2 regions of the Variovorax sp. HW608 genome follow, and region 2 is predicted to be linked to the other one. Evidence: riboswitches for the same ligand, from Rfam matches in the RefSeq annotation. Region 2 holds a riboswitch; the other holds the start of a gene.
What was found. A riboswitch is a leader RNA that binds a small molecule or an ion and turns the genes downstream of it on or off. The one in region 2 is predicted to bind glycine.
Positions count from the first base shown of each region.

Region 1: linked by a shared signal. The riboswitch ahead of gcvT (glycine cleavage system aminomethyltransferase GcvT) and the one ahead of VAR608DRAFT_RS15175 (D-amino acid dehydrogenase) in region 2 are both predicted to bind glycine.

Region 1 covers NZ_LT607803.1:6,697,632-6,709,575, forward strand. Annotated here, with positions in the region: gene VAR608DRAFT_RS31745 (ABC transporter permease/substrate-binding protein) at 1-928, shown strand, start outside; gene VAR608DRAFT_RS31750 (hypothetical protein) at 1,002-1,553, shown strand; glycine riboswitch at 1,595-1,682, shown strand; glycine riboswitch at 1,701-1,821, shown strand; gene gcvT (glycine cleavage system aminomethyltransferase GcvT) at 1,873-3,036, shown strand; gene gcvH (glycine cleavage system protein GcvH) at 3,080-3,457, shown strand; gene gcvP (aminomethyl-transferring glycine dehydrogenase) at 3,488-6,409, shown strand; gene VAR608DRAFT_RS31770 (glycine zipper domain-containing protein) at 6,425-6,661, opposite strand; gene VAR608DRAFT_RS31775 (hypothetical protein) at 6,675-7,037, opposite strand; gene VAR608DRAFT_RS31780 (DUF4124 domain-containing protein) at 7,181-7,750, shown strand; gene VAR608DRAFT_RS31785 (YciI family protein) at 7,910-8,335, shown strand; gene VAR608DRAFT_RS31790 (RNA polymerase sigma factor) at 8,369-9,658, shown strand; gene VAR608DRAFT_RS31795 (DUF3014 domain-containing protein) at 9,786-10,676, opposite strand; gene VAR608DRAFT_RS31800 (flavin reductase family protein) at 10,713-11,342, shown strand; gene VAR608DRAFT_RS31805 (hypothetical protein) at 11,488-11,769, shown strand; gene VAR608DRAFT_RS31810 (flavin-containing monooxygenase) at 11,778-11,944, shown strand, end outside.
Region 2 covers NZ_LT607803.1:3,237,672-3,249,615, reverse strand. Annotated here, with positions in the region: gene VAR608DRAFT_RS15180 (FIST signal transduction protein) at 1-1,043, shown strand, start outside; gene VAR608DRAFT_RS15175 (D-amino acid dehydrogenase) at 1,004-2,317, opposite strand; glycine riboswitch at 2,405-2,511, opposite strand; glycine riboswitch at 2,512-2,615, opposite strand; gene VAR608DRAFT_RS15170 (FAD-dependent oxidoreductase) at 2,675-3,916, opposite strand; glycine riboswitch at 3,998-4,105, opposite strand; gene VAR608DRAFT_RS15165 (helix-turn-helix domain-containing protein) at 4,251-4,985, opposite strand; gene VAR608DRAFT_RS15160 (hypothetical protein) at 5,167-6,009, shown strand; gene VAR608DRAFT_RS15155 (MFS transporter) at 6,035-7,987, shown strand; gene VAR608DRAFT_RS15150 (phosphatase PAP2 family protein) at 8,022-8,657, shown strand; gene VAR608DRAFT_RS15145 (hypothetical protein) at 8,759-8,974, shown strand; gene VAR608DRAFT_RS15140 (double zinc ribbon domain-containing protein) at 8,971-10,059, shown strand; gene VAR608DRAFT_RS15135 (SDR family NAD(P)-dependent oxidoreductase) at 10,032-10,811, opposite strand; gene VAR608DRAFT_RS15130 (aldose 1-epimerase) at 10,938-11,858, shown strand.

The DNA.
Region 1 (11,944 bases), 3.5 Mb from region 2:
GGACATCTACACCACCGACGCCAAGATCGACCGTCTCGGCCTGCGCGTGCTGGAGGACGACCGGCGCTACTTCCCCCGCTACGACGCGGTGGTGCTCTACCGGCTCGACCTGCCCGGGCGCTGGCCCGCGGCGTGGGCGGCCTTGCAGAAGCTCGAAGGCCGCATCGACGAGCGCGCGATGATCGCGATGAATGCGCGCGCCGAACTGAACGGCGTGGGCTTCGATGCCATCGGGCGCGATTTCCTCGCGCAAGGCAAGGCACAGGCGCCCGCCGGCGCGGCGGCATCCGGGGACGCGGCCGCGCGCGGCTTCACCGCCAAGCTGTTCGGCCCCGACCTCGGCCGCCTCGCACGCCAGCACCTGCTGCTGGTCGCGCTCTCGGTCGGGCTCGCGATCCTGATCGCGGTGCCGCTCGGCATCCTGGTGTTTCCGCATCTGCGCGCCCGCGCGGTGGTGCTCGGGCTCACCGGCCTCTTGCAGACCATTCCGTCGCTCGCGCTGCTGGCGATCCTGATTTCGCTGGTCGGCGTGATCGGCACCCTGCCCGCGCTGATCGCCCTCACCCTCTATTCGCTGCTGCCGATCATGCGCAACACGGTCACCGGGCTGGCCGAAGTCCCGTCCGGGCTGCGCATGGCCGGCACCGCGCTCGGCATGAGCGCCGGGCAAAGCCTGCGGCTGGTGCAACTGCCACTGGCGCTGCCCACCATCCTGGCCGGCGTGCGGACCGCGACCACCATCGCGATCGGCACCGCGACCATCGCCGCCTTCATCGGCGCGGGCGGCTTCGGCGAGCGGATCGTGACCGGCCTCGCGCTCAACGACCGGCAACTGCTCGCCGCCGGCGCCATTCCGGCGGCGGCACTGGCGCTGCTGAGCGAAGCGTTCTTCGAATTCGTCGAATACATCACGCGGCGGCGGGACTGAGCCCCGGGGCTTCACGAGGCTGTCACGCGGCGGCTCGATGCTGCTGCGTTCTGTTTCGAATCCGCCAGTCCCCATGTTTCTCATCAAGACCGACAAGGCTCGCCAGGAACTCCAACCCGGCCGTCGAACGCTGGGCCAGCGCGAGCGCGCGCTGCTGCTGATGTCGGATGGACAACGCTCGCTCACCGATTTCGGCGAACTCTTCGGCGGCCGCGATGAAGCCGGGCGCGTGGTCTCGCATCTGCTGCAGGAAGGCTATCTGCGCCGCCGCGATGCCGAGCCCGCGCCGGCGTCCATGTCCGAATCCATGTCCGAATCCATGGCCGAAATCAAGGCCGGGGCCGAGCCGGAGTCCGCCGCCATTGCGGACACCTTCGACGGCAAGCGTTCGCTCGCCACCACGCGCATGTTCCTCTTCGACCTGTGCGAACGCATGTTCGTGCGGCGGGACCCGGTGCTGGCCGAGCAGTTCCGCGAGATGCTGCGCGAATCGCGCGATCGCGAGACCATGCTGACCGTCGCATCCGCCATGCTCGAGGAGGTCGAAAAGCTCGCCGGCGCCGAGCGCGCGGTGTCGATTCGCGAGCGCATCGACAAGCTGCTTCCGGCACAGCAGCTTCACTGAATTCGAGAGCGACCGGTCCGGCGATCCCTTACACTCGCCGGGTCAGGAGAGAGCCCCGCCAGGCGGGGCCGCCGAAGGCGCAGGTCCCCGTGTTGCAAGGGGCCCGAACGCTCAGGCAAAAGGACTGACGAAGCGCCCTCTTCCGGGCGTTTCCTTGCTGGAGAGAGACGGCCCGCCCCGCACCGACGGAATGGCGGAATCGTCCACCGAAGGAGCAAACCCCGATCGTGGGGTGAATCTCTCAGGTAAAGCGGACAGCAGGGGTGGCCCATGGCTCCGGTCATGGATCCGGACTGCCCCTTTGCCTTTGGAGAACGCCTTGGCTTCCGCATCGACCGACGAACTTCTGAAGACCCCGCTCCACGCCCTGCACGTGGAGCTCGGCGCGCGCATGGTGCCTTTCGCGGGCTATTCGATGCCCGTGCAGTACCCGGGCGGCCTCATGGCCGAGCACAAGCACACCCGCGAAGCCGCCGGCCTGTTCGACATTTCCCACATGGGCCAGCTGCGGCTGGTCGGCCCCGACGCGGCGGCCGCCTTCGAGACCCTGATGCCGGTCGACGTGGCCGGTCTCGCGCCGGGCAAGCAGCGCTACGGCCTGCTGCTGAACGACGACGGCGGCATCCTCGACGACCTGATGTTCTTCAACGAAGGCCAGGATTCGTGGTTCGTGGTGGTCAACGGCGCCTGCAAGCAGGCCGACATCGCGCACATCAGCGCGAAGATCGGCAAGCGCTGCCAGGTCATTCCGATGCCCGACCACGCATTGCTCGCGCTGCAGGGGCCGCAGGCGGCATCCACGCTCGCACGGCTGTCGCCCGGCATCGAGCAGTTCGTCTTCATGACCGGCGGCGCGGTGCGCATCGGCGGCATCGCGGCCTTCGCCACGCGCAGCGGCTACACCGGTGAGGACGGCTTCGAGATCTCCGTCGCCGCGGCCGACGCCGAGCGGCTCGCGCGGCTGCTGCTCGCACAGCCCGAAGTCAAACCCATCGGTCTCGGCGCACGCAATTCGCTGCGGCTCGAAGCCGGCCTCTGCCTCTACGGCAACGACATCGACGAGACCACCACGCCGGTCGAAGCCGCGCTCGGCTGGGCGATGCAGAAAGTCCGCCGCACGGGCGGCGCGCGCGAAGGCGGCTTCCCGGGCGCCGCGAAGATCCTCGCGCAGCTCACCGCATCGAACGGCACGGCCGGCCATCTCGACCACCACACGCTCGTGCGCAAGCGCGTGGGCCTCGTCGCACTGGAGCGCATCCCGGTGCGCGACGGCACGCTGCTCGAATCCTTCGAAGGCGCAGCCATCGGCCATGTCACGAGCGGCCTGCTCGGTCCGACGGTCGACCGGCCGATCGCCATGGGCTACGTCGCGCTCGCCTATGCCGAGCCGGGCACCCGCATCCAGGCCATCGTTCGGGGCAAGCCGGTGCCGATGGAAGTCAGCACCATGCCTTTCGTTCCCGCGCGCTACTACCGGGGCTGAAGCCCCACGCCTTCACCCGTCTTTTCATCAAGGAGCTTTGTTCATGACCACCAAGTACACCAAGGATCACGAGTGGGTCCGCACCGAGTCGGATGCGGCGCTCGTCACCGTCGGCATCACTGTCCACGCACAGGATGCGCTCGGCGACGTGGTCTTCGTCGATCTGCCGGAGGTGGGCCAGTCCTTCGCCCAGGGCGAGGTGGCCGGTGTGGTCGAGTCGGTGAAGGCGGCGGCGGACGTGTTCATGCCCGTTGCCGGCGAAATCACCGAAGTCAACGAAGCGCTGCGCGCCGATCCGTCGCTGGCCAACAGCGCGCCGATGGAAGGCGGCTGGTTCTTCAAGGCACGTGTGAGCGATCCGGCAGAGCTCGATGCGCTGCTCGACGAAACCGCCTACGAGAAGTTCTCCTCCGAAGCCTGAGCCGCTCCGCACCTTTTTTCCGATCTCCACATGTCGACGCCCGTCCTTCCCCTCACCCCCTCGCTCGGCGATCTCGAGAACGCCGATGAATTCATCGCCCGCCACATCGGGATCGAAGCCCAGGACGAAGCGCGCATGCTGCCGGCCATCGGTTCCGCCACGCGTGCCGAACTGATCGACGGCATCGTGCCGCCGGCCATCCGGCGCGCCAGGCCGATGCGGCTGCCGGCCGCGATCACCGAAGCGGAGGCACTGGCCGAACTCAAGGCCATCGCGGCGAAGAACAAGGTCGCGAAGAGCTACATCGGCCAGGGCTACTACGGCACGCACACGCCGGGCGTGATCCTGCGCAACGTGCTGGAGAACCCGGCCTGGTACACCGCCTACACGCCCTACCAGGCCGAGATCTCGCAGGGCCGGATGGAAGCGCTGGTCAACTTCCAGACGATGGTGTGCGACCTCACCGGGATGGCGATCGCCAACGCGTCGATGCTCGACGAAGCGACCGCCGCGGCCGAGGCGATGACGCTCGCGCGCCGCAGCGTGAAGAGCAAGAGCAACGTCTTCCTGGTCTCGGGCGACTGCCATCCGCAGACCATCGAAGTCATCAAGACGCGCGCCGCGCCGCTCGGCATCGAGGTGCGCGTGAGCACGGTGTCCGAGACGCTGCCGCACCTGATGGCGAGCTGCGAATTCTTCGGCGTGCTCGCGCAGTACCCGGCCACCACGGGCCATGTGCACGACCTGCGGCCGCTTGCCGGCCACGCGCATCAGTTCGACGCGGCCTTCTGCGTCGCGGCCGACCTGCTCGCGCTCACGATGCTGACGCCGCCGGGCGAATGGGACGCCGACATCGTCTGCGGCACCACGCAGCGCTTGGGCATGCCGATGGGCAACGGCGGCCCGCATGCGGCTTACCTGGCCTGTCGCGACGACTTCAAGCGCTCGCTGCCGGGCCGCATCGTCGGCGTCAGCATCGATACGCATGGCGCGCCGGCCTTGCGGCTCGCGCTGCAGACGCGCGAGCAGCACATCCGCCGCGAGAAAGCCACGTCGAACATCTGCACCGCGCAGGTGCTGCCGGCGGTAATCGCGAGCATGTACGCCGTCTATCACGGCCCCGAAGGCCTCAAGCGCATCGCCCAGCGCGTGGCCGCGCTGACCGCCGTGCTCGCGCAAGGGCTCGAACAGATGGGCCGCGAGCTGGTCAACACCACCGCCTTCGACACGCTCACCGTCAAGACCGGCGATGACACCGCGAAGATCGTCGAGCGCGCCGAAGCGGCCAGCATCAACCTCGGGCAGCGCGTGCAGAACCACCTGGGCATCTCGCTCGACGAGACCACCACGCGCGCCGACATCGAGACGCTGTGGGCGCTCTTCGTGCCGGCCGGCACGCCGATGCCGCGCTTCGAGGAACTGGCCGCCCGCGTGAGCTCGCGCATCCCCGAGGACCTGCGGCGCAGCTCGGCGTTCCTCACGCATCCGGTCTTCAACACGCACAAGAGCGAGACCGCGATGCTGCGCTACATCCGCAGCCTCGGCGACAAGGACCTCGCGCTCGACCGCAGCATGATCCCGCTCGGCAGCTGCACGATGAAGCTCAACGCGACCAGCGAGATGATCCCCATCACCTGGCCCGAATTCGCGAACATCCATCCCTTCGCACCGGCCGGGCAGCGCCTGGGTTACGACCAGCTCGACAAGCAGTTGCGCGCCTGGCTGTGCGAAGCCACCGGCTACGCCGGCATCAGCCTGCAGCCCAACGCGGGCTCGCAGGGCGAATACGCGGGCCTGCTCGCGATCAAGGCGTTTCACGAAGCGAAGGGACAAGGCCATCGCAACGTCTGCCTGATCCCGTTCTCGGCGCACGGCACCAACCCCGCGAGTGCGCACATGGTCGGCATGAAGGTGGTGGTCACCGCCTGCGACGCCGAAGGCAACGTGGACATCGACGACCTCAAGCGCGCCTGCGAGACGCACAGCGACAAGCTGGCCGCGGTGATGATCACCTACCCCAGCACCCACGGCGTGTTCGAGACGCGCGTCAAGGAGCTGTGCGAGATCGTCCATGCCCACGGCGGCCGCGTGTATGTCGATGGCGCCAACATGAATGCGCTGGTCGGCATCGCCGCACCGGGCGAATTCGGCGGCGACGTGAGCCACCTGAACCTGCACAAGACCTTCTGCATCCCGCACGGCGGCGGCGGGCCGGGCGTGGGTCCGGTGTGCGTCGTGGAAGACCTCGTGCCCTATCTGCCGGGCCACGCGACCGGCGGCATCGCCTCGAGTGGCGTGGGCGCGGTGTCGGCTGCACCGCTGGGCAACGCGGCGGTGCTGCCGATCAGCTGGATGTACTGCCGCATGATGGGCGCGGCCGGCCTCCAGGCCGCGACCGAAACCGCGATCCTGAGCGCCAACTACATCAGTGCGCGCCTCAAGGACCACTATCCGACGCTCTATTCGAGCCCCAACGGCCACGTGGCGCACGAGTGCATCCTCGATCTGCGCCCGCTGAAGGACGCCAGCGGCGTGACCGCCGAGGACGTCGCCAAGCGGCTCATCGACTACGGCTTCCACGCGCCGACGCTGAGCTTCCCGGTGCCGGGCACGCTGATGGTCGAGCCGACCGAGAGCGAGCCTCTGGCCGAACTCGACCGCTTCATCGACGCGATGATCGCGATCCGCGGCGAGATCCGGCGCATCGAGGAAGGTGTCTGGCCGAAGGACGACAACCCGCTCAAGAACGCGCCCCATACCGCCGAGAGCCTGCTCTCGACCGAATGGACGCGGCCCTACTCGCGCGAGCTGGCGGCCTTCCCCCTCGCAACGCTCAAGACCGCCAAGTATTGGCCGCCGATCGGCCGCGTCGACAACGTCTGGGGTGACCGCAACCTGTTCTGCAGTTGCGTGCCGGTCGCGGAACTGGCGGCGAGTGCTTCGACCGAGTAGGTCCGGCTACTGAGCCTACCACCAGCGCTGCTGCTGTCTGCCGCCGTGGATGTTGCCGGCGACACCGCCGGCCACGCCACCGATCGCCGCGCCGGTCCAGGCATCGCCTCCGGCAATGGCGGCGATGCCGGCGCCCGCCGCCGCGCCCATGGCCGCGCCGCTCACCGTGCCCTGCTGCTGCGGGCTCATGTCCGTGCAGCCGGCTGCCAAGGCGAGCGCCGCTGCGGCGAGGAGCCAGTTCATCCGTTTCATGATCGGCTTCCTTTCACTTCTTCTGCAGGCCGGGCACGGCCATTTCGAACCAGATGATGTCCAGCACCGGGCGCTTCAGGCCCGCGGGGTTCGCGGCATACCAGCCGTCCACGCCCTGGCGCACGCTGTCGAGGGACTGGCCCTGCATGCCCTTCGAGAGCCGCGGCACGAAGCTCTGGGCATCGGTCGGCTGGTTCCTCCCGTAATAGGCCATCTCCACCTGGACCATGTTCGCGAGCCCGACGAGATAGGCCTTCTTCACTGCCTCGCTCGATGTAGTCCACTGCTCGCCGGTGACGATCGGCACCTCGGCCGCCTTGGCCGGGACCCATGTCAATGCCAGCGCCGTGCAGGCCGCGGACAAAATCGTTCGCATTTGCAGTTTGGATGACATTACGTTCTCCGCTGTTGATGCGCGATCGATCCTGCGCTGTGCCGTCAAGACGTGTCAAGCGCGTCGAAGTTTCAATCAACCACTGCGAGTGCGCGCTCTCTTGATCGAGGAGGACAATGTTCCTCATGCGCGTATCGCTGATCCTTGCGGCTGCTCTCATGGCGTTCGGCCTCCCCGCCGGCGCCGAGGTGATCCGCTGCGCCGACGCGGCGGGCAACGTGAGCTATACCGACGGCACATGCCCGCAGGGCGCGCGCAAGGTCGCGCGCGTCACGACGACCGACCCCATCTCGATCGTGGGCGGCGAACGGGAGCCCGCGCCCGTTGTTCGCAGCGCCGCGCCGGATCATGATTCGAGCATCGCGGCAGCGCCGCCGCCGACACCTTCGGGCCCCATCATCATCGACGGCCGCCGCACCGGCAGCGGCGCCGCGGGCCGGTCCGACGAATCGCGCTGGAGCGATCGCGGCGAAGACCCGATGTGGATCGACGACGGCTACTATTTCAGCCCCGGCGTCAACCGCCCGCCGGGCCGCCCGCGCGACATGCGGCCGCGCATCACCCAATGCGGCGACCGCACCTGCAAGGACGTGCAGGGCAACCATTGGGACCGCAACACCGGCCAGCTCGATCGCTACCGCAGCATCGACGGCAGAACTTGCCGGCCGGTCGGCACCACGACGGTCTGCAATTGAGCACCGCAACGCGGCGCAAACACTTGTTACACAACGGGCCGCCGAGGCTGTCGATTTCGCGCGTCCCCCTTCGACGTACAAACAGAGGCTCGGAACAATGAGCCGGCCGCACCGGCCGGTGCCGAACTCGCAACCGACCCAAGTCACAGGAGCAACGACATGCGATTCATGGTGATAGTGAAGGCCAACAAGGACTCCGAGGCCGGCGTGATGCCAACCGAAGAGATGCTGACCGCGATGGGCAAGTACAACGAGGAACTGGTCAAGGCGGGCGTGATGCTCGCCGGCGAAGGCCTGCAACCGAGCTCGAAGGGGGCGCGCGTGCGCTTTTCCGGCAAGCAGCGCGCCGTCATCGACGGCCCGTTCAGCGAGACCAAGGAGCTCATCGCCGGCTACTGGCTCTGGCAGGTGCGCTCGCGCGAGGAAGCCATCGAATGGCTCAAGCGCGCACCGTTCGATGGCGGCGAGGAAGTCGAGCTGCGGCAGGTCTTCGAGTTGGAGGACTTCGGCGCCGAGATGACGCCCGAACTCAGGGAACAGGAAAAGCGCCTGATCGCGGAAATGGCCGCGAGGAAGAACAGTTGAAGAACGGCTGACGCCGCGCGGCCGGCCTGCCCGATGACGAGTACCGCCGACGAGATCCACCGCACCATCAACGCCGTCTGGCGCATCGAGTCCGCGAGGATCATCGGTGCGCTGGCGCGCCTGGTGCACGACGTCGGCGTGGCGGAGGAACTGGCGCAGGATGCCCTCGTCGCCGCGCTCGAACAGTGGCCGCAGGGCGGGCTTCCGGACAACCCCGCCGCATGGCTCACCACCGCGGCCAGGCGCCGAGCGATCGACCTGCTGCGCCAGCGCAGCCTGCATGCGAGCAGGGAAGAGGAAATCGGCCGCGAACTCGATGCGCGGCACGCGATCGCGGCTGCCGATTTCGCCGAAGCGGTGGATGCGGCCCTCGACGATGACGTGGGCGACGACCTGCTGCGCCTGGTCTTCACCGCCTGTCATCCGGTGCTGTCGCCAGAAGCCCGGGTCGCGCTCACGCTGCGGCTGCTGGGCGGGCTGAGCACGGAGGAGATCGCGCGCTCCTTTCTCGTGCCCGAACCGACGATCGCGCAACGCATCGTGCGGGCCAAGCGCACGCTCACCGGCGCGCACGTGCCCTTCGAGGCCCCGCGCGCGCACGAACTCGCGGCGCGGCTCTCGTCGGTGCTCGAGGTCATCTACCTGGTGTTCAACGAGGGCTATTCGGCAACCGCGGGCGAGGACTGGATGCGCCCCGCGCTGTGCGACGAAGCACTGCGGCTCGGCCGCATCCTGGCCGGTCTGATGCCGGAAGAGGCGGAGGTCCATGGCCTCGTTGCGCTGATGGAGATCCAGGCCTCGCGCGCCGCCGCGCGTGTCGATGCGAACGGCGATCCGATCCTGCTGCTCGACCAGAACCGCGCGCGCTGGGATCAGTTGCTGATCCGGCGCGGCCTCGCCGCGCTGGCGCGCGCCGAGAAGGTCGGCGGCGCGCCGGGGCCGTATGCACTGCAGGCCGCGATCGCCGCCTGCCATGCACGCGCGCGCAGCGCCGCCGAGACCGACTGGCCGCGCATCGCCGCGCTCTACGAAGCGCTGGCGCAACTGGCGCCCTCGCCGGTCGTCGAACTCAACCGCGCGGTCGCGCTGTCGATGGCTTTCGGGCCGGCGGTCGGCCTCGAGCTGGTGGATGCTTTGCGCTCGGAACCGCTGCTGCAGGGCTACCACCTGCTGCCGAGCGTGCGCGGCGACCTGCTCGCGAAACTCGGCCGCAAGCGCGAGGCCTGCGAGGAATTCAAGCGGGCCGCCGAACTCACGCGCAACGCGCGCGAACGCAAGCTGCTGCTTGCACGGGCGCTGGCCTGCTCGACCAGCCCCGTCTGAGTTCGCCTACTTCATCAGGTCGCTGAGATTCACCGGCTCGATCTTGCCGCCCTCGACCGTGGCGACGAGCGGATCGACCACCGTGCCGCCCACGGCCAGGAGACTCGCCTTCCTACCGCCGGGTAGGTCACTTCTTCGCGATCGTCCCGGTGGCGACAAGGCGGCGCAGTTCGGCCAGGCGCGCCTTCATGCGCCGTTCGTTCACCGGCCCCATGCGGATCAGCAGCTTCTGTCCGGCCGAGAGCGCCTCGAGCTGCGGGTCGACGAATTCGTAGCGCGTCCAGGGGTTTTCGAGCGGCATCTCGCCTTTCACCTCGGTGATCTTGACCTGGATCGGCCCGCTGGGCTCGGGCGTCTTCAGCAGATGGTCGAGCACCGCCACCAGCCGGTCGTTGAAGTAGCGGTTCGGATAGCCGAGCTCCTCGTAGGCTTCCTGGAACAGCGGATAGAGCCGCGCATAGAGCGCGACCGCGCGTGCCGGGTCGATCGATTCGACGAAGAGAACGAAGGGTGTGTAGCGCGCGCCGTTGTCGGGGCTGATCGTCTTCACCTCGCCGTTGCCCTGCAGCGTGAAACGTTGCGGCGTCGGCAGCACCGGCCACATGCGCGCGGTCGCGTGCTCGCGCGGCAGGTTGTCGACCGTGGCGACCGCGCGCCGCACGAAGCCGTCGAGCTGCAGGAAGGAGGTGACGTTCTTGCGGCCGAGCAGATCGTTGAGCGCGCTGGCCACGTGCGCGTCGGCATCGCTCAGCGCGGGCAGCGACTTCTCGGGCTCCGCGAGGTTGTCCATCGGGTTCTGCGGTCCCGTCGCGACGGGCGGCTGCGGCGGCAGTTCGGCGGGCGCGGATTGGGGTTGAGGCGCAGTCGCGGTGGTCGGGGTTTCGGGCGGCGCCTCCCTTTGCTGCGACCAGCGCCACCAGCCGAACGCGGCCGCCAGGACCGCCACGATGACGACCGCCGGGAACCACATCGAGGATTCGCGTGCTGGCCTGAATTCTGCTGGGTCGTTTTGGGGCATGGTGGAATGCTCCTCTCTCACTTTTCAAAAATCATCATGGACGTTGACTTCTCGCAGCTCACCGAGTACCAGCGCTACAAGTTGATGGCAAGCCTGATCGTGCCGCGCCCGATCGCGCTTGTCACGACGATCGGCGCAGACGGCGTGGTGAACGCGGCGCCTTTCAGCATGTTCAACATGCTCGGCGAGGAGCCGCCGATCGTGATGATCAGCGTGAATCGCCTTCAGGACAACGCGCTCAAGGATACGGCGGCCAACATCGTGCGCAGCGGCGAGTTCGTCGTCCACCTCGCCGACGAGGACATTGCAGAGCAGATGCACCGCTGCGGCGATCGTCATCCGCCGCACGTGAGCGAGCTCGACGTGGTCGGCTTCACCGCCTTGCCGAGCCGCGCCGTGAAGCCGCCGCGCATCGCCGAGGCGCCGGTGGCCTTCGAGTGCACGCTGTGGGAAACGCTGGAAACCGAGAGCCGGCAGATCTTCATCGGCCAGGTGCGCTGGATGCACGCGCGCGACGAGCTGATCGACACCGAGACCTGGCGCGTGCGGCTGCAGCACTATTTGCCGGTGGGCCGCTTCGGCGCGAGCTTCTACGTGAAAACCCGGGAGCGCTATTCGCTGGCGGCGCAGGGCGAAACCCGCAGCACGCAGATCGACGAGATCTAGGCAATCCTTCCACTTTACCGCTTTGGCCACCGCTCGGTCACTGGCCGGGCGGCCTACGTCAATCGTGGAACTTCGCTGACATGCACGAAATCGCCGAATCACGTTAAAACTGCCCCTTCGCAGGCTCAAGAATTCGGAGGATCCGATGTTCAACATCTTCCAGCCCAATCGGAACGGCCATCTTCGTCGCATCATGACGCTGCTCGAAGAGGCCAATCTGGCGCGCATCGAGCACCAGGCCGCCGCGGAGCACCACGGCGCCCTCGCCCGCATGTACGCGGAACGGGCCAAGCGGCTGGAGCGCGAGGTCTACGGGACGGCCCACGTGCCGCTCGGCGAAGGCGTCGCGGCGCCCAAGCTTCCGGATGAAAAGCCGGTCGTCTACGCGCTGGGTGCCAACCGGCAGGGCGGGCAGTCCAAGGCCTGAAGGGCCTCATGGCCGATGACTTCGTCGACGTATTGATCGTCGGCGCCGGGTTGTCCGGCATCGGTGCGGCCGCCCACCTGCAGCGGCACTGCCCCGAACGCAGCGTCGCCATCCTCGAAGCGCGCGACGCACTCGGCGGCACCTGGGATCTGTTCCGCTATCCGGGCGTGCGGTC
Region 2 (11,944 bases):
TCGGCGTGGCGGCCAACAATGCCGAGTATTTCGACGAGCCCGCGCTCAGCGTGATGCTGTGCGAGCTGCCGAGCGACCAGTACCGCGTGTTTTCCGGCGTGGCGCCGCTCGCGAGCACCGAGACGAGCGGTTTCTCGGCGCACACGGCGCTCGTCCATGCCGACCCGCGCACGCCCGAGCTCGCCGAGCTGATCGCCGAGATGGCGGAGCGCACCGACACCGGCTACCTCTTCGGCGGCCTCTCGTCGGGCCGCGCCGGATCGTTGCAGTTCGCGGTCGGCGGCAACGGCAACATTCCGGGCCACGGCGCCCATGGCGGGGTGTTCCAGGGCGGCCTGTCGGGCGTGGTCTTCGGCGAAGGCGTGCGGCTGGTGTCGCGTGTCACGCAGGGCTGCCAGCCGGTGTCGGGCGAGCGCGAGATCACGCAGGCCGACGGCAACCTGCTGCTCGAACTCGACGGCCTGCCGGCGCTCGACGTGCTGCTGGACGATCTCCATGTTTCGCTCGACGAGCCCGAGGAGGCGATCGCCGCGGTGCGCGCGACGCTGGTGGGCCTCGCCGAGGCCGGCAGCGATCGGGTCCATCGCACGCGCGACCTCGGCTCCGACGTGCGGGTGCGGCACATCATCGGCCTCGATCCGACGCGGCGCGGCGTGGCGATCGCCGACGTCGTCGAGCCCGGCATGCGCATGACCTTCTGCCGGCGCAACGCTCAGGCCGCGCGTTCCGATCTCATGCGCGTCTGCGCCGAGATCCGCGAGGAGCTGGAGCCCGAGGAGCAGACGCTCGCCACCGCGCGCGCAGTCGCCGGCTCGGAAACCGGCGCGGCACCGCATCCGGCGCGTCGCGTCGCGGGGGCGGTGTACGTGAGCTGCTCGGGGCGCGGCGGCCCGCACTTCGGGGCGCCGAACGCGGAGCTGCAGATCGTGCGCCATGCGCTCGGCGACGTGCCGCTGGTCGGCTTCTTCGCCGCCGGCGAGATCGCGCGGCACCACCTCTACGGCTACACCGGCGTGCTGACGGTCTTCACCGCCGACGACTGAGCCCTGCTGAGGCCGGTGAACGCGAAGTCCACCTCGGGCGCGAGCCCGCTCACGATGCGCGCGATCGATTTGCCGGAGCCGCAGGCATGCGTCCATCCGAGCGTGCCGTGGCCGGTGTTCAGGAACAGGTTCGCAAGCTTCGTGGCGCCGATCAGCGGCACGTTGCTCGGCGTAGCGGGGCGCAGGCCGGTCCAGAACTGCGCCTTCGACGCATCGCCCGCGCCGGGGAAGAGCTGCTCCACCCGCCGCACGATCGCTTCACAGCGCACGCGGTTGAGGTCGCGGTCGTAGCCGTTGAGCTCCGCCGTGCCGGCGATGCGCAGGCGGTCGCCGGTGGCCGAGGTGTAGCGCGAGAAGACGAGCTTGAACTCATCGTCGGTCAGCGACACCTGGTGCGCCTTCGACGGATCGATCACCGGCATCGTCACCGAGTAGCCCTTGGCCGGATAGATCGGCAGCCGGATGCCCAGCGGCGCCGCGTAGAGCGGGCTGAGCGAGCCCATCGCGAGCACGTAGGCGTCGCCGCGGATGCGCTGGAAGCGGCCTTCGCTGTCGGTGGCTTCGACGTGGTCGATGCGGCCGCCGGCTTCGCGCAACGCGGTCACGGTGTGGCTCATGAGGAAGCGCACGCCGGCCGCCTCGGCGAGCTTCACGAGTTCGCGGGCGAAGCGGTTGGCGTCGCCCGATTCGTCCTCGGCGGTGTAGGTGGCGCCGGCGAGCTGCGCACGGATGTGGGCCAGCGCGGGTTCGATCGCAACGGCCTCGTCGGCGGAGATCACGCGGCGCTCGCAACCGAGGGCGCGCATCTGCTCGGCCGGCTCGAGCGCGCCGTCGAATTCCTTCTGGTTCGTATAGAAGTGCAGGATCCCTTGCGTGCGCTGCTCGTAGCCGATGCCGGTGTCGCGGCGCAATTGCTGCAGCGTGTCGCGGCTGTAGGTGCCCAGGCGCACGATCTGCTCGATGTTGTGACGGGTGCGCGCCGGGGTGCATTCGCGCAGGAACTGCAATCCCCAGAGCCATTGCCGCACGTCGGCGCGCAGGCGAAAGAGCAGCGGCGCGTCTTCCTTGCCGAGCCATTGCAACACCTTGAGCGGTGCGCTGGGATTGGCCCACGGCTCGGCATGGCTCACCGAGATCTGGCCGCCGTTGGCGAAGCTGGTTTCGGCGGCCGGGGTGGCCTGTCGGTCGATCACGGTCACTTCGTGGCCGAGTTGCTGGAGGTAATAAGCCGAGGTCACGCCGAGCAGGCCGGCGCCGAGAACGATCACGCGCATTTCAGAACCCTTTAAAGGTTGCAGCGCTTGGACGAAACGGAAACCGGTGCCGTGAAAAAAGAAAAGCAACCGGATTGCGTCCAAGTTGCCGCTCCCCCTGTCCTCGGTACCTGAGAGATTCGCCCGTTGCACCCGCAACAGGGCTTGCTCCTTCGGTGCATCACATGGCGTGATGGCTCTCCAGACGGCTCTGACAGTTGATTGCAGTACAGGCTCGTGGCGAGCCGACCTGAGCGTTTATGGGAGTTTGCGCCTTCGGTGGAGCCGCTTTCGCGGCCCGCTCTCCTGCAAGTGCGGCGATTGTAGGGGCTTCGCCGCCGAACGGCTACAAGGGCGTGTTCACCCTTCGAAGACACCCTATAGGCCGCGGAAGGCGAAGTCGAGTTCGGGGCGCAGCCCGCTCACGATGCGCGCGATGGACTTGCCTGCCCCGATCGCGTTGGTCCAGCTCGGGGTGCCGGGCGCGGTGTTGAGGAACAGGTTCGGCAGCCGCGTCTTGCCGATCATCGGCAAGCGGTTGCTGGTGACCGCGTGCATCGCGGTTTCGAGCGACGCGCGGCTCGCATCGCCCACGCCCGGGAACAGGGTCTCGACGCGGCGCAGGATCGCGGCGAAGCGGTCCGAATCGGGCTCGTTCTCCTCGTCGTCGTTGACGCGGACGGTGGAGGTGATGCGCAGGTGGTGCCCATGCGCGTTCTCCAGCCGCCGGATGCGCAGCCTGCCCTGGCGGTCGTGCAGCGACAGGCGGGGCGCGATCGAGAGGTCCTTGACGGGCAGCGTGACCACGTACTCGCGCACGAAGCGCAGCGGCATGTCGATGCCCAGGTGCTCGGCATGCGGCACGCTCGATGCGCCGAGCGCGAGCACATAGGACTGCGCGCGCACGATCACCGGCTCGCCCTGCGGATCCAGAAACTCGACGTGGTCGATGCGGCCGTTGCGCTCCTTCAGCGAGACCACGGTGTGCTTCATCATGAAGCGCACGCCGGCCGCGCGGCAAAGGAAGACGATGCCCGCCGCGAACTGCGCAGGATCACGCGCCGGGTCGTCGGGCGAGTAGGTCGCGCCGGCGAGGCTGTCGGCCATGAGTTGCAGCGAAGGCTCCATGTCGATGGCCTCGCCGGCCGACAGCAGGCGCTCCTCGCAGCCCAGTTCCGACCAATGCGCGTTCCGTTCGATACGCCCCCGGAACACCTCGGCATCGGTGTAGAGGGTCATCTGTCCGGTCGAGCGCGGGCGCGGCGGCATGCCGGACTCGTCGCGCAGCGCATGGGCGCTCTGGCGGCTGTAGACCGCGAGACGGACCAGGTGATCGAGCGGATTGCTCCTGGGCGGCACCACCGCGCGGTCGAGCAGGCTTCCAAAGCGGCGGCGGAGGGCGGTGCGAAGGCGCAACCAGCGTCCCGGGGCAGGCCGCGCCGGCATCGAGGCTGAAGCCGAATCGGTCGATGCCGCGGGCTCGCCGGAAGGGACCCGGCCCCGGGCCTTCGCCGCTGGCGTCGCATGGCGATCGATGACGATCACCTCGTGACCGAGCTGCTGCAGGTAATAGGCCGTCGTGACGCCGTGCAGGCCGGCGCCGAGTACAACCACGCGCATGTCCGATTCCTTTTGGGAGGGCATGAACGGCCGGGGCGAGCACTCACTGTGCGGAGCGTCGGGACCGGGGGTTCAGTTTTTGCCGCTCCCTCTGTCTTCTTTACCTGAGAGATTCATCGGCTGCGGCATGCAGCGGACTTGCTCCTTCGGTGCGCCACGTCGGTGTGGCGTCTCTCCAGTCGGCATGGGTCAATAGAGGGCAGTCTACGAACCGCGCTGCGGTTCACCTTGAGCGTTCATGGGAGGTTGCGCCAACGGTGGGACGGGTGCCGTCCGCTTTTCTGCGGGCTGAATCTTATCGAGGAAACCGGTTTCTGTCTGTGACGGGCCGGGATCAGCCCCGCCGCAGCCGGGTGAATAGCTCGAACTCCCAGTTGCGCATGCCGAGCAGCAGGGTATAGCCCTCGCGCTCTTTCGGCGGCAGCTTCTGGTCGGTCTGGTGCTGCTGCGCGAAGTCCTGCGCGACGCGCTGGAGCCGGTCCAGAAAGGCCGGCGCGAGCGATTTGCTGATCTGCCCGTGCACCAGCAGCAGGCCCTCGGCGGGGCCGTCGAAGCCGCCGCGGTAATAGTCGAGCACCACGTTCTCGCGGAAGAAGTCCATCACCGGCCCGTGCGGGCGCCAGCGGAAGGTCTTGGCGAGCTTCAGGCGATACCGGTTGAGCGGGCGCAGCTCGATGATGCCGATCCGGTCCAGTTGCGCGAGGTAGCCGATGCATTCGGCCTCGCTGATGCGATAGGCCGCCACGATCTGCTCCAGCGTCCACTGGCTCAGCACGCAGATCGCGATCAGGAGCAGCTTCTTGTCCGCGATGACGGCCTTTTCCTGCTCCAGCGTGAGTTCCTTGAGCAGCGGCTGCGAATCCGCCACGCGCCGCGCGAGCTCGGCGAAGTCGATCTTCAGCGTCCGGCAGATCGCATCGACCCGGGTGAGCGGCATGTCGCCCTTGGCGAGCATCCGCTTGACGCTGGATTCGGCCATGTCGAGCGACTTGGCGAGATCCGCGTAGGTCATCCGGGCGTTCTTGAGTTCGTTCTTGAGGGCGACGACCAGGTCGGCGGTGGTGCTCATTGGGTAACCTCCGCGCAGCAGCGCTGCGGTATTCGCCTTGGGGCCGGCGGCTCATGGGCGGCGCCAGGTATTACCGGGCGATACCGGGGGTGGTGAATAAGTGCTCCGTATCGATTCTCGATGCCGTGGAGGGGGTTGGCAACCTAGATTGCGCCCATCGAGTCATCCCTTGGAGTCCGCCATGTCGCTCTCGTTGCTGTCGAATCGCGAACGCTACCTCCTGGCCCTGTTCGCGCTGCTGCTGCTGGCCGCGGTGGTCGGGCCGGCCATTCCCGCCCCCGGCCTTGCCGGGGCGCCGTTCGCGGACGCAGAGGCGTGGGGCCCGGTCCCCAACGCCATGGACGTGCTGAGCAACCTGCCCTTCGCCGCGATCGGCATCTGGGGCTTGCGCTGGCTCCGCTGGCTGGATCGCGCGCACGAGGAAGCGCTGGATGCGGCGGCGGTGCAGCAGACCGGATGGCACCTGCCGGTGAACGCCCTCGATTGCGCCTGGATGTTCTTCGCCGGCCTCGTCCTGACCGCGCTCGGCTCGGCCTTCTATCACCTGCAGCCCGACAGCGTGCGGCTGGCCGCGGATCGTGCCGGCATGGCCGTGGCCTTCGCGGGCCTGATCGGATTCGCGACCTGCGAGCGAGTGAGCGCTCGCGCCGGCTGGCCGGCCGCATGGTTCACGCTGGTCGGCGGATTGCTGGCCACGGCGGTGTGCCACGAGACCGGCAACGCGCTGCCCTGGGCGCTGGTGCAGTTCGGCGGCATGGCACTGATCGTGCTGCTGTCGTTTGCGCGGCCGACCAGCGGCGCCGTCGGACTCCGGCTAGGCTGGGTGGTCTTCTTCTATGCGCTCGCGAAGCTCTTCGAGCTCGCGGACCACGCGATCTTCGAAGCGACCCAGCACCTGATCTCGGGCCACAGCCTCAAGCACCTGACGGCGGCGCTCGCAGCACTGCCCGTGCTGCATGCGCTGCAGACCATCGGACGGCGGACGCTGCGGCACAATCCGGGCGCCGTCACCGTGACGGCTTGAGGAAGCCGCCAACCAGGCATTGCGAATGACAACGACCGCCAACGCATCATCCTCCGCCGTGCACGACGCGCCGGCGCACGCCAACCAGTTCGAACTGCTGGGGCAGCGGCGCTTCGCGCCGTTCTTCTGGACGCAGTTCGCCGGCGCGGCGAACGACAACCTCTTCAAGTTCGCCTTCACCGTGATGGTCACCTACCAGCTCCAGGTGAGCTGGATGCCGCCGGCCATGGCGGGGCTGGTGATCGGCGCGCTCTTCATCCTGCCCTACCTGCTGTTCTCGGCGACCGCCGGACAGCTCACCGACAAGTTCGACAAGCGGAAGACGATCCGCTTCGTCAAGAACATCGAGATCGGGATCATGCTGATCGCCGCCTGGGGCTTCATGCATGCCGATGCCGTCGTGCTGCTGGCCTGCGTCTTCCTGATGGGGCTGCATTCCACGCTGTTCGGACCGGTCAAGTTCGCCTACCTCCCGCAGATGCTCGATCCGCACGAACTCACCGGCGGCAACGGCATGGTCGAGATGGGCACCTTCGTCGCCATCCTGCTCGGCCAGCTTGCCGGCGGCCTGCTGGTCGCGATGCCGCAGATCGGCCACAGCTCGGTGGCGCTGGCCTGCGTGCTGCTCGCGCTGGCGGGGCGCGCGGTGGCGCAGGCGATTCCGGCCGCGCCGGCCACCGATCCGGGGCTCAGGATCAACTGGAACCCGGTCAGCGAAACCTGGCGCAACCTGAGGCTCGCGCACGGCAACATCGTGGTGTTCCGTTCGCTGCTCGGGATTTCGTGGATGTGGTTCTTCGGCGCGACCTTCCTGAGCCTGTTCCCGAGCTTCGCGAAAGAGGTGCTGCATGGCGACGAGCAGGTGGCCTCGCTGCTGCTGGTGGTGTTCTCGGTGGGCATCGGCACCGGTTCGCTGCTGTGCGAGACGCTGAGCCGCCGCCAGGTCGAGATCGGGCTGGTGCCGCTCGGCGCGATCGGCATGAGCGTGTTCGCGATCGACCTCTACTTCGCGTCGCGCGCGCTGCCGGCGCTCGGCGATCTGGGGCTTGGCGCATTCCTGCACCAGTCCGCCCATTGGCGCGTGCTGGCCGATCTCGGCCTGCTGTCGCTCTTCGCGGGGCTCTACAGCGTACCGATGTACGCGCTCATCCAGATGCGCAGCCAGCCGACGCACCGCGCGCGCATCATCGCGGCCAACAACATCCTCAATGCGCTCTTCATGATCGCCAGTGCGGTGATCGCCGGGGCGCTGCTGAAGGCCGGGTTCACGGTCCCGCAGATCTTCCTCGTCACCGGCATCGCGAACGCCGTCGTCGCCTTCTACATCTTCATGCTGGTGCCGGAATACCTGCTGCGCTTCGTGGCCTGGGTGCTGTCGCGCTTCGTCTACCGCTTCGGCGTCAAGGGCGGCGAGCACATCCCCTCCGAGGGCGCCGCGGTGCTGGTCTGCAACCACGTGAGCTTCATCGACGCGGTGCTGCTGATGGCGGCGAGCCCGCGTCCGATCCGCTTCATCATGGACCACCGCATCTTCGCGGTGCCGGTGCTCGGATGGCTGTTCCGCCTGGCGAAGGCCATTCCGATCGCGTCGCAAAAGGAAGAACCGGCTTCCTACGAGGACGCCTTCAGGCAAGCCGTGCAGGTGCTGCGCGAAGGCGATCTGCTGGCGATCTTTCCCGAAGGCGCGATCACGCGCGACGGCCGGTTGCAGCCCTTCAAGGGCGGCGTGATGAAGATCCTCGACGGCGCACGCGCCGAAGGCATCGAGGTGCCGGTCGTGCCCATGGCGCTGACCAATCTGTGGGGCTCCTTCTTCAGCCGCATCGAAGTGCGCGACGGGCAGAACGTCGCAATGGTGCGGCCATTCAGGCGCGGCTATTTCAGCCGCGTGGGACTCAACGTCGGCGACGCGATGCCGTATGCCGAGGTGCAGCCCGATGCGCTCCAGCGGCGCGTGAGCGGACTCATGGGAACATGAGCTTCGCCTGATGCTGCTGCACCCTCGAGCACTTTTGGCCGCTATCACCTGGTTCGGTGACAGCGGCTTTCTCCTGCCCGTGTCCCTGTGGATCACCGCGTGGCTCGGGTTGCCCCCCGCGACGCGCGAGTCGGCAGGGCGCTGGGTGGTCCTCTTCGGTCTCGGCTGCAGCATGATCCTGGCATCGAAGCTCGCGTTCCTCGGCTGGGGCATCGGCATCGCGGCGATCGACTTCACCGGATTCAGCGGCCACACGGCACTGTCGGCCAGCATCTGGCCGGTGGCCGGCTGGCTGGTGACTTCGCGGCAGGATCACCGCGTCCGCGTCACGGCGTCCGCGCTCGGGCTGGCGTTCGCGGCCGCGATCGGCGCCTCGCGCCTCGTGCTCCACGCGCACTCCCCTTCGGAAGTGGCGGCCGGCTTCGTGCTCGGCGGGACGGTGAGCGGGCTGTTCCTGTGGTGGCAGCAGCGTTCGCCGCATCCGCGCCTCAGCTGGATGCTCGTGGTGCTGAGCCTCGCGACGCCGGCGCTCCTGCAGCGTCCGGGTAGCGCGGCACCGACGCAGGATGCGCTCGAGGTCATCGCCATGCGCCTCGCGGGGACCGACCGGGTCTACACCCGCGCCGACCTCCTGGCCCGGCGCAACGGTTCCCCGGGCGGTATCGAATAGAGATACCGAAGGCGCTGGAGGGCGCCACCGGCTCGCTTGTTTGTGCCGCGACGCCGAGGCGAGAACCATCATCCGCGCATCCCCACCTACGAGAACCTGTCATGAAGCGCACCACGAACTTCGGCCCCTACGAGCGCGAATACCGGGCCCGCGTCTCGCGCTCGCGCCGCCTGCTCCGAAACGCGATGCAGATGATCCTGGCGGCGGCCGCGGTCATCCTGGCCGGCGTGTTCCTGTTTCCGCTCAACGCGCACGCCGGCCGGCCGTGCGCAAGCCCTGGTCCAGAATCCGCGAACTTCATTGAAGGAGCGCCATGAGCAAATCCCTGCGTCTGTCCGAAAAGTGGTTTCGCCGCGGCCTCTGGCTGGTGGCGGTGGTTTTCGCGAGCTTCCTGATCGGACTGGGCAGCACCATCGTCGGCGACCTGCCGCGGGTCGAGCACCGGATCGAGCTGGATGATTTCATCGACCGCGCCGCCGCCGAACCGCTGCGCAACACGGTGCGCAACGCGGAGCGTGTCGAACAGGAGGCCGTGCGCGAGCGCGAGCAGGCGGATCTCAAGCTGCTCGCCGCGCGGCAGGCCAGCCGCGCGGCCCGGGAGACCTTCTCGAACTGGCTCGCGACGCGCCACGCGACGGCGCAGCCGGACCAGGACGCCGAGCTCATCGCGCGCACCAAGGCGCTCGACGCGCTCAAGCAGAAGGAGGACGAGGCCGAGCGGGCCGTAGGCGCAGAGCGGCAGATTGCGCTCGACGCGCGCCAGTCGCGCCAGCGCGCCGCGGAGCAGCTCGCGAAGCTGGAGGACGAAGCGCGCACCCGGATGGACGCGGAAAACCGGCGCGTCGAGCTGCGGGTGTTCCTCTATCGCCTCGCGCTCACGCTGCCGCTGCTGGTGATCGCGGGCTGGCTCTTTGCGAAGAAGCGCAAGAGCACCTGGTGGCCCTTCGTCTGGGGCTTCATCTTCTTCGCGCTGTTCGCGTTCTTCGTCGAGCTCGTCCCCTACCTGCCGAGCTACGGCGGCTACGTGCGCTATGCGGTGGGCATCCTGATCACGGTGCTGGTGGGGCGCTATGCGATCGTCGCGCTCAACCGCTATCTCGAGCGCCAGAAGGCCGCGGAATCACAGCCCGACACGGTGCGCCGCAACGACCTCGGCTACGACACCGCGCTCGCGCGGCTCGCCAAGGGCGTGTGCCCGGGCTGCGAGCGGCCGGTGGATCTCAAGAACACGGAGATCGATTTCTGCCCGCACTGCGGCATCGGCCTGTTCGACCACTGCCCCGCCTGCAAGACGCGCAAGAGCGCCTTCGCGCGCTTCTGCCACGCCTGCGGCACCGGCGCGGCGGCAGCTGCGCCGCGCGATCCCTCCTTGCCTCAGGTCCAGCCGGCGTCCACCACGTAGTCCTGCGCGGTGCACATCTTCGAATCGTCGGCGGCGAGAAAGAGCGCCATGGCGGCAATGTCCTCGGCCATCACGCGGCCGGGCAGGCACTGCGCGGCGTCGATCTCGGCGTGGGACTCGGGCTTGACCCACAGCTTGAGCTGGCGTTCGGTCATCACCCAGCCGGGCACGAGCGAGTTGACGCGGATGTTCTGTTTGCCGAGGTCGCGCGCCAGGGCTCGCGTGAGCCCGCGCGCGGCCGACTTGCAGGCCTGGTAGACCGGGTAGCCGCGGCCCTTGATCATCCAGCTCACCGAGCCGAAGTTGATGATCGAACCGCCGCCGGATGAGCGCATGTCCTCGGCCACGGCCTGCGCGGCGAAGAACTGGTGCTTGAAGTTGATCGCGGTCATGCGGTCGAAGTCCTCGCTGGTCACGTCCTCGATCTCGTGCCGGCGGTCGTTCGCCGCGTTGTTGAGCAGCACGCGGATCGGGCCGAATTGCGCGCGCACCGCGGCGATGGCGGCCTGCAGCGCCCCCACGTCCGTGACGTCGCACTGAAGGAAGAGCGGCGCGTTCTCGCCGCCGAGACCGGCGGCCAGCGCGCGGCCGGCGTCCGCGTCGATGTCGCAGAACCCCACGCGCGCGCCTTGCGCGTGGAAGGCGCGCACCAGCGCTTCGCCGATCCCGGTCGCGCCGCCGGAGATGAACACCGTGCGGCCCTTCAGCGATGGATAGTGGGCCGAGGGCGCAGGAGAAGTCGATTCGGTCATGTCGGGGTTCCCATGAAGATCAGCCCGGACGAAGGGCCGGGCTCGCGCGATTTTGACGCAGCCCGTGCAGTGTGCCACCTGTGTGAACGAGAATGCCGCGATCCCAGCGAACCGTGGTGCGATTCGATGAACGACAAAGAGACAGAACGGGTCCGGCTCGAAGCAGGCGCGCTGCGCCTCGAACTGGCGCCGGCAATCGGTGGCGCGGTCACCGCGCTCTATGACGTCGAGGGCGGTACGCGCTTCGACTGGCTTCGCCCGGCGACCGACGAGGCGCTGGCGCGGCGCGATCTCTTCGCGATGGCGAGCTTTGCGCTCCTGCCCTGGTGCAACCGGATCCGCGAGGGCCGTGCGCATTTCGGCGGCCGCGAGATCGCGATTCGTGCAGGGCATCCGGCCGGGCCGTCGGGCAAGCATCCGCTGCATGGCATCGGCTGGTTGCGCCCATGGCGCGTCGCGCAGGCCTCGGCGACGCGGGCCTTGCTCGAACTTGCCGTCGATGCCGACGCGCAATGGCCGTGGCGATTCGAGGCTTCGCAGAGTTTCGAGCTCGATCCGGCGGGACTTCGCTGCACCGTCACGCTGACCAACCGCGACCGCGCGCCGATGCCCGCGGGGATCGGGCATCACCCGTACTTTCCCCATCGCGCCGGCACGCGGCTGCAGACCGAGACCGCCGCGATGTGGCGCGGTGATTCGGAAGTGATGCCCGCCGGCCTCGAACCCGCGGCCGAGGTGGCCCGGCTGCGCAATGGCGTGCGCCTGTCCGAATTCGACCTGGACAACAACTTCACGGGCTGGCAGCGTAGCGCCCGTATCGACTGGCCCGACGCCTCGCGCGCGCTGGTGATGGCGGCCGAATCGCCGCTCGACTTCTTCGTGCTGTACTGCCCGAGCGGCGCGGACCACTTCTGCGCCGAACCGGTGAGCCAGTGCACCGATGCGATCAACCTCGCGGACCGTCATGGCCCGGCCGAGGTCGGCGGGGCCGTGCTCGCGCCCGGCGAAACGCTCTCGGGAACCTGGACCCTTCGCTCGGTGCGCTAGGGCGTGTTCACCCTAATTCCGGGGATCGCGTTGCCGAGCAAAGGGGCTGGATGCAAGGCGCCCGTGCGCAGCAAGGCTTCGGCCTT